Regions from separate parts of the Micromonospora sp. NPDC048887 genome, predicted to be linked through region 1. Evidence: riboswitches for the same ligand, from Rfam matches in the RefSeq annotation. Region 1 holds a riboswitch; the other holds the start of a gene.
What was found. A riboswitch is a leader RNA that binds a small molecule or an ion and turns the genes downstream of it on or off. The one in region 1 is predicted to bind thiamine pyrophosphate.
Positions count from the first base shown of each region.

Region 2: another riboswitch for thiamine pyrophosphate. It lies ahead of AB0C17_RS03520 (ECF transporter S component); the one in region 1 lies ahead of thiE (thiamine phosphate synthase).

Region 1 is NZ_JBEZGA010000013.1:63,294-69,675, forward strand. Features, by position in the region: gene AB0C17_RS20465 (methyltransferase) at 1-581, shown strand, start outside; gene AB0C17_RS20470 (ATP-binding cassette domain-containing protein) at 623-2,302, shown strand; gene AB0C17_RS20475 (aldo/keto reductase) at 2,342-3,304, shown strand; TPP riboswitch at 3,467-3,578, shown strand; gene thiE (thiamine phosphate synthase) at 3,573-4,199, shown strand; gene thiO (glycine oxidase ThiO) at 4,193-5,323, shown strand; gene thiS (sulfur carrier protein ThiS) at 5,314-5,514, shown strand; gene AB0C17_RS20495 (thiazole synthase) at 5,519-6,292, shown strand; gene AB0C17_RS20500 (thiamine phosphate synthase) at 6,379-6,382, shown strand, end outside.
Region 2 is NZ_JBEZGA010000002.1:77,460-83,841, reverse strand. Features, by position in the region: gene AB0C17_RS03535 (DUF6328 family protein) at 1-179, opposite strand, end outside; gene AB0C17_RS03530 (SIS domain-containing protein) at 269-1,018, opposite strand; gene AB0C17_RS03525 (alpha/beta hydrolase) at 1,015-1,851, opposite strand; TPP riboswitch at 1,928-2,034, shown strand; gene AB0C17_RS03520 (ECF transporter S component) at 2,110-2,700, shown strand; gene AB0C17_RS03515 (ABC transporter ATP-binding protein) at 2,817-4,250, shown strand; gene AB0C17_RS03510 (energy-coupling factor transporter transmembrane component T) at 4,247-5,047, shown strand; gene gndA (NADP-dependent phosphogluconate dehydrogenase) at 5,930-6,382, shown strand, end outside.

The DNA of each region.
Region 1 (6,382 bases):
CTGAGCCCTCGACCCCGGCCCGCCCGCGCGAGGTCGAGTTCACAGTCGCCGGGCGCGACTACACACTCGGCTCGGCCGGCGGCGTCTTCTCCGCCGACCGGCTCGACCCGGGCACCGCCGTGCTGCTGCGCAAGGCCGACCTGCCGGCCGCCGACGTCACCGGCGCGTTGCTCGACATCGGCTGCGGCTTCGGCCCGATCACCTGCGTCCTGGCCACCGTCGCGCCGAAGGCCACCGTCTGGGCCGTGGACGTCAACGAGCGCGCCCGCGCCCTCACCACAGCCAACGCGGCAAGGGTCGGCGCCGCCGACCGGGTACGCGCCGTCGCGCCGGACGACCTGCCGGACGACGTCACGTTCACCCAGATCTGGTCCAACCCGCCGATCCACATCGGCAAGCCGGAACTGCACGGCCTGCTGCGGCGCTGGCTGCCCCGGCTCGCCCCGGACGGCGTGGCCTGGCTCGTCGTCGCCCGTCACCTCGGCGGCGACTCGCTGCACCGCTGGCTGGTCGAGCAGGGCTGGTCGGTCGAACGGCACGCCAGCCAGAAGGGCTACCGGGTGCTACGGGTCACCCGGTAATCCGGTGTCGCCCACCGGTCCGGCTCGGGCAGGATGCCCGCGTGGGATACGTGGACGTGGCAGGGGCCGGGCACATCCTCCCGGACGGGCGTGAGCTGTTCAGCGACGTGTCGTTCCGGGTCGGTGAGGGCGCCAAGGTGGCACTCGTGGGCCCCAACGGCGCCGGCAAGACCACCCTGCTGCGGATGGTCGCCGGTGACCTGCCGGTGAAGACCGGCGCGATCGCCCGCTCCGGCGGGCTGGGCGTGATGCGCCAGTTCATCGGCATGATCGGGGACGAGTCCACGCTCGCCGACCTGGCGCTCTCCCTCGCCCCGCCGGCGCTGCGCGACGCCGGGCGGCGGCTCGCCGAGACCGAGGCGGCCATGCGGGCGGCCGAGGTTCGCGGCAAGTACAGCTCCGCCGCCGCCAAGACCCAGCTCGCGTACGCCGAGGCGCTCGCCGCCTGGGGTGAGACCGGCGGGTACGACGCGGAGGTCCTCTTCGACACCGTCGCCACCATCGTGCTCGACCTGCCGTGGGACAGCGCCCGGGAACGGCCCGTCCGCACGCTCTCCGGCGGCCAGCAGAAGCGCTTCGCGCTGGAGTTGCTGCTGCGCGGCCCCGACGAGGTGCTGCTGCTCGACGAGCCGGACAACTTCCTCGACGTACCCGGCAAACGCTGGCTGGAGGCGCGGCTGCGCGAGTCGGCCAAGTCCGTGCTCTACGTCTCGCACGACCGGGAACTGCTGGCGCAGACCGCCGACCGGGTCGTCGCGGTGGAGGGCGGCAGCGCCTGGGTGCACCCGGGCGGCTTCGCGAGCTGGCACTCCGCGCGGGTGGCCCGGCACGCCCGCCTCGACGAGCTGCGCAAACGCTGGGACGAGGAACACCAGAAGCTGCGCGAGCTGATGCTGATGTACAAGCAGAAGGCCGCGTACAACGACGGGATGGCGTCGCGCTACCAGGCCGCGCAGACCCGGTTGCGCAAGTTCGAGGAGGCCGGGCCGCCGCCCGTACCCCCGAAGGACCAGGACATCCGGATGCGCCTGACCGGCGGGCGGACCGGCAAGCGCGCGGTGATCGCCGAGCAGCTGGAGTTGGACGGCCTGACATACCCGTTCGACCTGGAACTCTGGTACGGCGACCGGGTGGCGGTGCTCGGTGCGAACGGCACCGGCAAGTCGCACTTCCTGCGGCTGCTGGCGCGCGGCGGCACCGACCCGGAGCCGGGCAACACGCCTGTCGACGGCGCGGGCGCGCTCGCGCCGGTCGCGCACGGCGGCGTGGTCCGGCTCGGCGCGCGGGTCCGGCCCGGGCACTTCTCGCAGACCCACGACCGGCCGGAGCTGATGGGCAAGACCCTCGTCGAGGTGCTGTGGCGCGGCGACGACCACCGGGCCGGCATGGACCGGCACGCCGCGATGGCGGCGCTGTCCCGGTACGAGCTGGCCGGTCAGGGCGACCAGCGGTTCGGCACGCTCTCCGGCGGGCAGCAGGCCCGCTTCCTGGTGCTGCTGCTGGAACTGTCCGGGGCGACGCTGCTGCTGCTCGACGAGCCGACGGACAACCTCGACCTGGCCTCGGCCGAGGCGTTGGAGGCCGGGCTGACCGCGTTCGAGGGAACGGTCGTCGCTGTCACCCACGACAGGTGGTTCACCCGTACCTTCGACCGGTTCGTGCTGTTCCGTGGCGACGGCGACGTGGTGGAGACACCGGAGCCGGTCTGGGACGTGGGCTGAGCTGCTACCCGAGGGTGGGCCCCGGGGAGCGGGCATAGGGTGGATCTCGTGAGTGAGATGACCTTCCGCCGGCTGGGCGACTCCGGGCTCGTGGTGTCCGTTGTCGGTATCGGCTGCAACAACTTCGGCCGCAAGCTCGACCTCGACGGCACCCGGGCGGTGGTGGACGCCGCGCTCGACGCCGGGATCAACTTCTTCGACACCGCCGACATCTACGGTGAGCCGCAGGGTGCCTCCGAGGAACTGCTCGGTCAGGCGCTCAAGGGCCGCCGCGACGACGTGGTGGTGGCCACCAAGTTCGGCATGGACATGAACGGCGCGAACGGGCCGGACCACGGCGCCCGGGGCGCTCGCCGCTACATCGCCCGCGCCGTCGAGGCGTCGCTGCGCCGGCTCGGCACCGACCACATCGACCTGTACCAGATGCACGAGCCCGACCCGGGCACCCCGATCGACGAGACGCTGGCCGCTCTGAACGACCTGGTGACCGCCGGCAAGGTGCGCTACCTGGGCAACTCCAACTTCGCCGGGTGGCAGATCGCCGACGCCGACTGGACCGCGTCGTCGCAGGGCCGTACCCGGTTCATCTCCGCGCAGAACCACTACTCGCTGCTGGAACGCGGCGTCGAGGACGAGGTCATCCCGGCCTGCGAGCGGTTCGGCCTGGGCATGCTGCCGTTCTTCCCGCTCGCAAACGGGCTGCTCACCGGCAAGTACAAGCGGGGCGAGGCGCCCCCGGCCGGTAGCCGGCTGGCCGGTGGCGGCCGGTACGCCGAACGGCTGGCCGCCGCGCGCTGGGACGTCATCGAGGCGATCGAGGCGTACGCGGCCGAGCGCGGCATCAGCATGCTCCAGGTGGCCATCGGCGGCCTGGCCGCCCGTCCCGCCGTAACGTCGGTGATCGCCGGCGCGACGACCCCAGAGCAGGTGAAGTCCAACGCCGAGGCGGGAACCTGGCAGCCCTCAGACGAGGACCTGGAGGCCCTGGACGCCATCCTCTGACGCCCGCCCCACCGTCCGCGCGTCGATCTTGCAGTTTCTGCCCCTCGGGTGCCCGTTTCGCGGCTTCTGCGGGGGCGACAACTGCAAGATCGGCGCGCGTTGGCGTGGGAGGAACGTTACGGAGGGCTTCCGTACGGGCGGGAGGCGTCGTACGGTAGGCCGCAAGTGACCCACGGGAGCCCGGTGCGGACCGGGCTGAGAGGGGGGCTGGGAGCCCCCGACCGTCGAACCTGATCCGGGTAATGCCGGCGCAGGGAGGAGCGTTGCCGTGCTGTCCCTGGGACGACTGCATCTCATCACCGACACCCGGCCGGGGCGTGACCCGCTCGCCGTGCTGCGTGCCGCCCTGCCCGTAGCGGGCGCCGACCTCGTCGTACAGGTGCGTGTGGAGGACGACGCCACCGACCGGGAGGCGTACGAGCTGGCCCGGCTGGTGGTCGACGCCTGCCGGCCGTACGGGGCGCGGTGCCTGGTGAACGACCGGCTGCACGTGGCGCTCGCGGTGGACGCCGCCGGGGGCCACGTCGGCGCGGACGACCTGCCGGTCGCAGCCGCGCGCCGGGTGCTCGGCCCGGACGCCGTGCTCGGCGCGACCGCCCGCGAGCCGGCCGGCGCCCGCGTGGCGGTGGACGCGGGCGCGACCTACCTGGGCGTGGGCCCGTGCCACGTCACCACCACCAAGGCCGGCCTGCCGGATCCGATCGGCCCCGAGGGGATACGCGCGGTCGCCGAGGCGGTGAGCGTGCCGGTGATCGCGATCGGTGGGGTCACCGCCGGGACCGTGCCGACGTTGCGGGCCGCCGGGGCGTACGGGGTGGCGGTGGTCGGCGCGCTCAGCCTGGCCGCCGATCCCGCACACGCCACCGCCGAGCTGATGCGGGCGCTGACGTGTTAAAAGGGGGCCCTTCCTCTACCGGAGGCGTTAAAAGGGGGCCCTTCCTTACCGACGTGGCGGTGGTGGGGGGCGGGCCGATCGGGTGGGCGATCGCGTGGCGGTGCGCGCAGCGCGGACTGCGCGTGGTGGTGCACGACGACCGGCCCGGGTCGGGCGCCTCGTCGGTGGCCGCCGGGATGCTGTCGCCGGTCGCCGAGGTGTACTTCGGTGAGCACGAGCTGACCGCGCTGCTCGTCGAGTCCGCCGCCCGCTGGCCCGGTTTCGCAGCCGAGCTGGCCGGGGCGAGCGGCGTCGACATCGGGTACCGCACCGAGGGCACGCTCGTCGTCGGGCTCACCGCCGACGACCTGGCCGAGGCGGGGCGGCTGTGGTCGTACCAACAGGGTCTGGAACTGCCGATCACGCTGCTGCGGCCGTCGGAGCTGCGCGACCGCGAACCGGCGCTGGCGCCGCGCGTGCGCGGCGGCGCGGTGGCCCCCGGCGACCACCAGGTCGACCCGCGGCGGCTGGTCGCCGCGCTGCGCACTGCCGCCGAACGCGCCGGTGCGGAGCTGCGCCCCGCCCGCGTCGGCGCGCTGTCCGACGTGGACGCCCGCGTCACGGTGGTCGCGGCCGGCTGCGGCGCGGCGGCGCTGACCAGCCTGCCGGTCCGCCCGGTGAAGGGCCAGGTGCTGCGGCTGCGCGCGCCGGGCGGCGGCCCGCCGGGCTTCCGGCACGTGATCCGGGGGTACGCGGACAGCGAGTCGGTCTACCTGGTGCCCCGGGACAGCGGTGAGGTCGTCGTCGGGGCGACAGTCGAGGAGCGCGCCGACACCGCTGTCACCGCCGGTGGGGTGCTGACGCTGCTGCGCGCCGCCGCCGAGCTGGTGCCGGAACTCGTCGAGTACGAGCTGGCGGAGGCCGTGGCCGGGTTGCGTCCCGGTACGCCGGACAACGCGCCGATCATCGGGCCGCTGCCCGGGCGGCCGGGCGTGCTCGCGGCCACCGGGCACCACCGGCACGGCATCGTGCTCACCCCGGTCACCGCCGACCTGGTCACCGAACTGATCGTCACCGGCGAGCCGGATCCCGCGCTCGCCCCCTTCACCCCGGATCGCTTCGGGAAGGAGCGCACGTGGAACTGATCGTCAACGGCACCGGCCGGACGCTGCCCGACGGTGTCACAGTCGCCGAGGTGGTCCGCGCGGTCACCGACCGGGAGCGCGGGCTCGCGGTGGCGGTGAACGGTGAGGTGGTGCCGCGCGGCGGCTGGTCGGCGAGCGTGCTGCGCGACGGCGACCGGGTCGAGGTGCTCAGCGCCACCCAGGGCGGGTGAGCGGATGTCCACGCTTGAGATCGGTGGGGTCACGTTCGGCTCCCGGCTCGTCCTCGGCACCGGCGGCGCGGCCAACCTGCACGTGCTGGAGCAGGCGATCCGGGCCTCCGGCACCGAGCTGGTGACGTTGGCGCTGCGCCGGGTGGACACCACGCCCGGTGGGTCGGGCGGCCTGCTCGACCTGGTGGAGCGGTGCGGCGTACGGCTGCTGCCGAACACGGCCGGCTGCCGTACCGCCGTGGAGGCGGTGAAGACGGCGCACCTGGCGCGGGAGGCGTTCGACACCGACTGGGTGAAGCTTGAGGTGATCGGCGACGAGCGCACGCTCCTGCCCGACGGGGTGGAGCTGCTGCGCGCCGCCGAGGAACTGGTGGCGGACGGGTTCACGGTGCTGCCGTACACGTCGGACGATCCGGTGCTCGCGCGGCGGCTGGCCGACGTGGGCTGCGCGGCGGTGATGCCGGCCGGGTCGCCGATCGGTTCCGGACTGGGCATCGGCAACCCGCACCACATCCGGCTGATCCGGCAGTCGGTCGACGTGCCGGTGGTGCTCGACGCGGGCATCGGCACCGCGTCCGACGCGGCGCTCGCGATGGAGCTGGGCTGCGACGCGGTGCTGCTGGCGAGCGCCGTGACCCGGGCCGCCGACCCGGTGGCGATGGCCACGGCGATGCGGTACGCGGTCGAGGCCGGGCGCCTGGCGTACGGCGCGGGCCGCATCGCCCGCCGCTTCCACGCCCAGGCGTCCACCCCCGACGAGGGACGGCCCGACCTGTGACCGCCCTACGCGTCGCGGATCTTGGTACGGACACGCCCCCGCAGGGGCGGCCGCGTACCAAGAACTACACCGGCTCGACCGGGGTCGTGC
Region 2 (6,382 bases), on a different contig from region 1:
AGCAGCGCCAGGATGTAGATGTCGCGCTGGAACTCGGTGGTCCGGTCGAACCCGGCACTGAACGGCAGCGTCAGCAGGAAGGCGAACAGGATCTGCACGCCGGTCTGCGCGACCCGCAGCTCCTGCAACAGGTCGGCGAAGTTGCGCTGCCAGCGTTGCTTCTCGGATTCCTTCGACACTCGCGGACCTCCCCGGGAGACGGCACGGCCGGCGGGAAACGCCCACCGGCGCACCGCCTGTGCCCCGTACGGATGATCACGAAACCGGCTCAGGAACCCCTGCGGATCCGGCCTGCGTACCGGGCTTCCAGTTCGGCGTTGTGCTCGTCGCCGCCGGTGATGTTCGCGGACAGGTAGACCGGCGGGCGCTGCCCCGCCGCGACCAGCCGGGCCACCACCTCGGCGACGATCTGCTGGGCGAGCAGCGCGGCGGTGATCGAGGAGACCGCGCCGACCGCGCCGCCACCGGGCAGCGGCAGCGTGGCGTCGCCGTACGGGGCGCCGTTGTCCAGCACCACGTCGGCGAAGTCGGCCAGCTTGCGGCCGGACGGGTGCCGCGAGGTCATCCGGGCCGAGTGCCGCGCCGAGGTGATCGCCACCAGGCCGTGCCCGCGTTCCTTCACGATGGACGCGAACTCGACCATCGCCCCGTTCACGCCCGAGTTCGAGGCGAGCACGAACACGTCCTGCGGCCGGATCGGCGCCAGCTCGTAGAGGCGGTGCGCCACCGCCGGGTCGCGTTCCAGCTTCGGACTGAGCACGTCGGCCGGGTCGCCGCCGACAAGCACCAGGTCACGCAACGCGATCCGGTTGGTGGGCACCAGCCCGCCGGCCCGCCCGGCGATCTCCATGGCCAGCGCCTCGGAGTGCCCGGTGCCGAACGCGTGCACCACCCCGTCGGCGCTCACCGCCGCCGCGATCAGGTCGGCCGCGGCGGCCACGTTGCGTCGCTGCTCGGCGGCGACCCGGCCGATGGTCTCGGTCACCACCGCCAGGTACGCCTCGGCGCTCACCGTCATGCTTCCTCCGTTTCCGCACACCGGGCGAGGATCGCCTCGGCCAGCGGGCCGGGCGCCTCGTCCGGGATCCAGTGGCTGACCCCGGACAGCGTCACGAACCGGTAGTCGCCGGTGACGTGCGCGGCGCAGGCCTGCGCCGCCGTCCGGCCGATCGCCACGTCCTTGTCGCTCCAGACGAACGTGGTGGGCACCCCGACCGGGGCGACCGCCTTCATGTCCGCCCCGGTCATCGCGCGATACCAGTTCAGCGCCGCCGTCAACGCCTCCGGCTCGCGCATCCGCTCGGCGTACCGGGCCACCGCGCCGGCGTCGCCCACCCCGCTGAGCAGCCTGCGCAGCGCGGTGGCGTTCAGGGCCAGGAGCACCTTCTCCGCCGTACCCGGCTTGCGGAACAACGTGATGTAGGCGGACTTGACCTTCTGCCGCGGGTCGGTGGCGAGCGCGTGCCCCATCGCGGCCGGGTGCGGCACCGACACCGCGGTCAGCGTCCGCACCCGCTCCGGGTGCGCCGCCGCCAGGCCCCACGCGACGATCGCGCCCCAGTCGTGGCCGACCAGGTGCGCGCGGCTCACCCCTAGTGCGTCGAGGACCGCCGCCGCGTCGGCCACCAGCTCCGGAATCCGGTACGCCCCGACGTCCGCCGGCCGAGCGCCGGGCGAGTAGCCGCGCTGGTCGAGCGCGTACGTGCGCAGCCCGGCGGCGTGCAGCGCGGGCGTGACCGCGTCCCACTCGCCGGAGTGCTGCGGGAAGCCGTGCAGCAACAGGACCGGGTCACCGTCCCCGGGGCCGCCGGCGCGTACCTCGAACGTCAGTCCCCGCGTATCCACCAGCATGATCGCCACCCTACCGACACTCGCCCTGCTGGGCCGGGGCCCATTGTCGGTGCTAGCGTCTGCGACGAGACAACTTCACATCCGACAGGGGAGCGCACAGCGCTGAGAGTGCGGGCCGGTGCCCGCAGACCCTCGAACCTGATCTGGGTAATGCCAGCGCAGGGAGTTCGGTCGACCTCCAGCCGCGTCGCCGTCCGGTGACCACCGGGCGCGGCGTGCGTCTTCTCCTGGTTCACCTCGACGAACTGGGAGCCAACCGTGAACCACACCGACAGCAACCGCTGGCGTACCGTCGACATCGTCGTCGCCTCGGTCATCGCCGTCGCCTTCGGCGTCGTGTTCTGGGCCTGGGGCCTGCTCTGGAGCGCCACCGACGCGGCGTTCGCGTTCTTCCCGCCGGCCCAGGCCGTGCTCTACGGCGTGTGGCTGATCCCGGCGGTGCTCGCCGGCCTGATCATCCGCAAGCCGGGCGCCGCCCTGTACTGCGAGACGGTGGCCGCGATCGTCTCCGCCCTGCTGGGCAGCCAGTGGGCGGGCATCGTGATCCTCCAGGGCCTGATGCAGGGCATCGGTGCCGAGCTGGCCTTCGCGGCGTTCCGGTACCGCTCGTTCAAGCTGCCGGTGGCGGTGCTGGCCGGTGCGATGACCGGCCTCGGTGCGGCCATCTTCGACTTCGTCTACTGGAACAAGGCGCTCGACTTCGCCTCCTACCGCCTCCCGTACGCGCTGATCACGATCGTCAGCGCCACGATCGTCGCCGGCTTCGGCGCGCACATCCTCACCCGCGCCCTGGCCAACACCGGCGTCCTGGACCGCTTCCCCGCCGGCCGCGACCGAGCCCTGGTCTGACGGCTCGCACCACCCCACCCACCCCGGTGATCAAGGAGTTCGCGTCCGCCGGGCACGGTTTTCCGGACGCGAACTCCTTGATCACGCAGGCTGGGGCGGGAGAGGGGTGGTGGGGGGTGAGCGGGGTGGTGCTGCGGGGGTTCGGGTGGCGGCACGGGGGACGTCGGCGCTGGGCTCTCCGTGGGGTGGATCTGCGGGTGGAGAGCGGCGAGCGGGTGCTGCTGCTCGGGCCCTCCGGGGCCGGTAAGAGCACCCTGCTGGCCGCGCTGGCCGGGCTGCTGCCGGAGGACTCCGGCGAGCAGGAGGGCACCGTCGAGATCGACGGGCTCGATCCGCGTAAGGCCCGCGAGCGCGTCGGCATCCTGTTCCAGGACCCGCAGACCCAGCTCGTGATGGCCCGCTCCGGCGACGACGTCGCGTTCGGGCTGGAGAACCGCGGCGTACCGGCCGACGAGATCTGGGCCCGCGTCGACGAGGCGCTGCACCGGGCCGGCTTCCCGTACCCCCGGGACCGCCCGACCGCCGCGCTCAGCGGCGGCGAGCAGCAGCGGCTGGCGCTGGCCGGCACGCTCGCGCTGCGCCCCGGCCTGCTGCTGCTCGACGAGCCCACCGCCAACCTCGACCCGGCCGGCGCCGCCCTGATCCGCCGGGCCGTCGCGGACGCGCTCGACCCGGACACCACGATGATCCTGGTCGAGCACCGGGTCACCGAGGCGTTGCCGCTCGTCGACCGGGTCGTGGTGCTCGAACCCGGCGGCGGGGTGCGCGCCGACGGGCCACCCGACGTGGTCTTCGCCGCGCACGGCGACACGCTGGCCGCCGCCGGGGTCTGGGTACCCGGCCACGTCGCGCCACCCCGGCACGCGGCCGCGCCGCCCGGCGACGTGTTGCTCACCGCGGAGCGGCTCGGCCTGCCGCCCCGGCTGAACCCCACCGACCTCCGGGTACGCGCCGGCGAGGCGCTCGCCGTCCTCGGCCCCAACGGTGCGGGCAAGTCGACGCTGGCGCTGCTCCTGGGCGGCCTGCTGAGACCCGGAACGGGCGCGGTCACCGCGTCGGCGGAACTGGCCGGGCGGGACGCGCGCACTCCCCCGCACCGCTGGCGGGCGCCCGCGCTGGTACGCCGGATCGGGTCGGTGTTCCAGGACCCGGAGCACCAGTTCGTCACCGCCACCGTCCGCGACGAGCTGGCGCTCGGCCCGCGCCGCACCGGGCAGCCCGAGACGGCGGTGACCGCCACCGTGGACGAGTTGCTGCACCGGCTGCGGCTGGACCGGCTGGCCGGCGCCAACCCGTACACCCTCTCCGGTGGTGAGGCGCGGCGGCTGAGCGTGGCGACGGCCCTGGCCACCGCGCCCCGCCTGCTGATCTGCGACGAGCCGACGTTCGGCCAGGACCGGCGCACCTGGCTGGAGCTGGTCGACCTGCTGGCCGGGCTGCGCGACGCCGGGCACGGTGTGGTCGCGGTGACCCACGACGCGGACTTCGTGGCCGCGCTGGCCGACCGCACGCTCACAGTGGACCGCTCCTCCGCCGGGGTGGTCCCGTGATCGACCTCGAACCGGTCGCCGCGCCCGGTGCGGCGCTGGCCCGGCGCAACCCGGTGGCCAAGCTGGCCGCCGCGCTGGTCTTCACAGTCATCCTGGTGGCGACGCTCGACCCGGTCGCCCCGGCCGTCGCCATCGCCGTCGAACTCGCGGTGCTGCCGCTGTTCGGCGTCCGCTACCGGGTGCTCGCCCGGCGGGCCTGGCCGCTGCTCGCCGGTGCCGTCGGCATCCTGGTCACGCTGGTGCTCTTCGCCGCCGACCGCTCCGGCCGGGTGCTCGTCGAGGCCGGCCCGGTCCTGGTCACCGAGGGCGTGCTCGTCACGGCGCTGGGCCTGGTGCTGCGGATGCTCGCCGTGGCGCTGCCCGGCGTCGTCGTGTTCGCCACCACCGACCCCACCGACCTGGCCGACGCGCTGATCCAGAACGCGAAGGCGCCCGCCCGGTTCGCCATCGGGGCGCTGGCCGCCTTCCGGATGGTGCCGCTGCTGGAGCAGGAGTGGCGGATGATCAGCATGGCCCGGCGGGCCCGCGGCGTGGACGCCGGCCGCAACCCGCTGGCCAAGCTGCGGCTGTTCGCGTCCACCGCGTTCACGCTGCTGGTCGGCGCGATCCGGCGGGGTACGCGGCTCGCCGTGGCGATGGACGCCCGTGGCTTCGACGCGGGTACTTCGCGCACTGTGGCACGCCCGCAGCGCTTCACCGCCGCCGACGCGCTGTTGGTCGCAGGCGCCGCCGCCCTGGCTGCCGCCGCCCTGGCCACAAGCATCGCCCTGGGCACCTTCCGCCCCTTGATCGGCTGACCCCTCCCCTATCCGCGCCGTTGACCATGAAGTTGACGGCACCGGTTGCCGGTCTTTTCGCCGCCAACCTCATGATCAACCGGGGCCGGGCGAGATCTTGGTACGGAATGGCCCCTACGAGGGTCGGGGACGCTCGGGCAGGCCCTGGACGGGCCTGCCCGGTGGACGGCTGACCGGGAACGGGACTGTCGATCAGCTGCGGCGGAAGGCGTAGAACCGGGTCTGGCCGGCGCGCTGGCTGCGCCCGGTGAACCGGGCCTGCCGCCCTGCCGGTGGACCCGACCTGGGCGGCGTCGCGGATGCGCCTGGCAGGACCGGGGTCTCCAGAGACTCCGAGGGCGACACCGCCGGCACAGCCGGGACTGGCGACACCGCATCCGGAGACACGGTCGGTGCCGCCAGCTCGGTCGGGAGTACCACCGCGGGCGGCGACGCGGTGAGCGCGTCGAGCTTCGGCGGGGTCACCTGCGGCGCGGACGGCTTACGGGACTTCTTCGGGTTGCGCTTCGCGGGCATTCGCGGGCCTCCTGTCGTACGGACGCGCCGACCGGGACGCGCCGAGCGGGGGCTCCGGTGCGTTCCGATCACGACAGACACCGCGACCGACGGTGGCGGGGAAGGAATGCGGACGCCCGGAGCAGGACGGGTCCACGGGCACTGACGGCGGTGGACCGGGCTCGGAGGTGGGACGTCACTTACGCATGCGGCAACGCTATCCCGTCGCCCGGACGTCCCGCACCCGAATTACCGGAAAGCGAGGCGTGAACGCGCCGCAGACGCACGGCCACCCACCGGTCACGCCCTGTCGACGTCCCCGCCCACTCTCCCGACGACCGCGATACGGTCGCAGCACAGCAGTGCAGACGAGAGGTGGCGGTACGCATGGCAGAGCAGGCGACGGCGCAGATCGGGGTCACCGGTCTGGCGGTGATGGGCCGCAACCTGGCCCGGAACCTGGCCCGCAACGGCTTCGCCGTGGCGGTGCACAACCGGTCGCCGGAGCGCACCCGCAGCCTGGTCGCCGAGCACGGCGACGAGGGCACGTTCGTGCCGTCGGAGTCGCTCGCGGACTTCGTCGCCTCGCTGGAGCGGCCCCGCGCGGTGATCGTGATGGTCAAGGCCGGCGCACCCACCGACGCGGTGATCGACGAGCTGGTGCCGCTGCTGGAGGAGGGGGACATCGTCGTCGACTGCGGCAACGCGCACTTCGCCGACACCCGCCGCAGGGAGGAGGCGCTACGCGAGCACGGCCTGCACTTCGTCGGCACCGGCGTGTCCGGCGGCGAGGAGGGCGCGCTGCTCGGGCCGAGCATCATGCCCGGCGGTTCGGCCGAG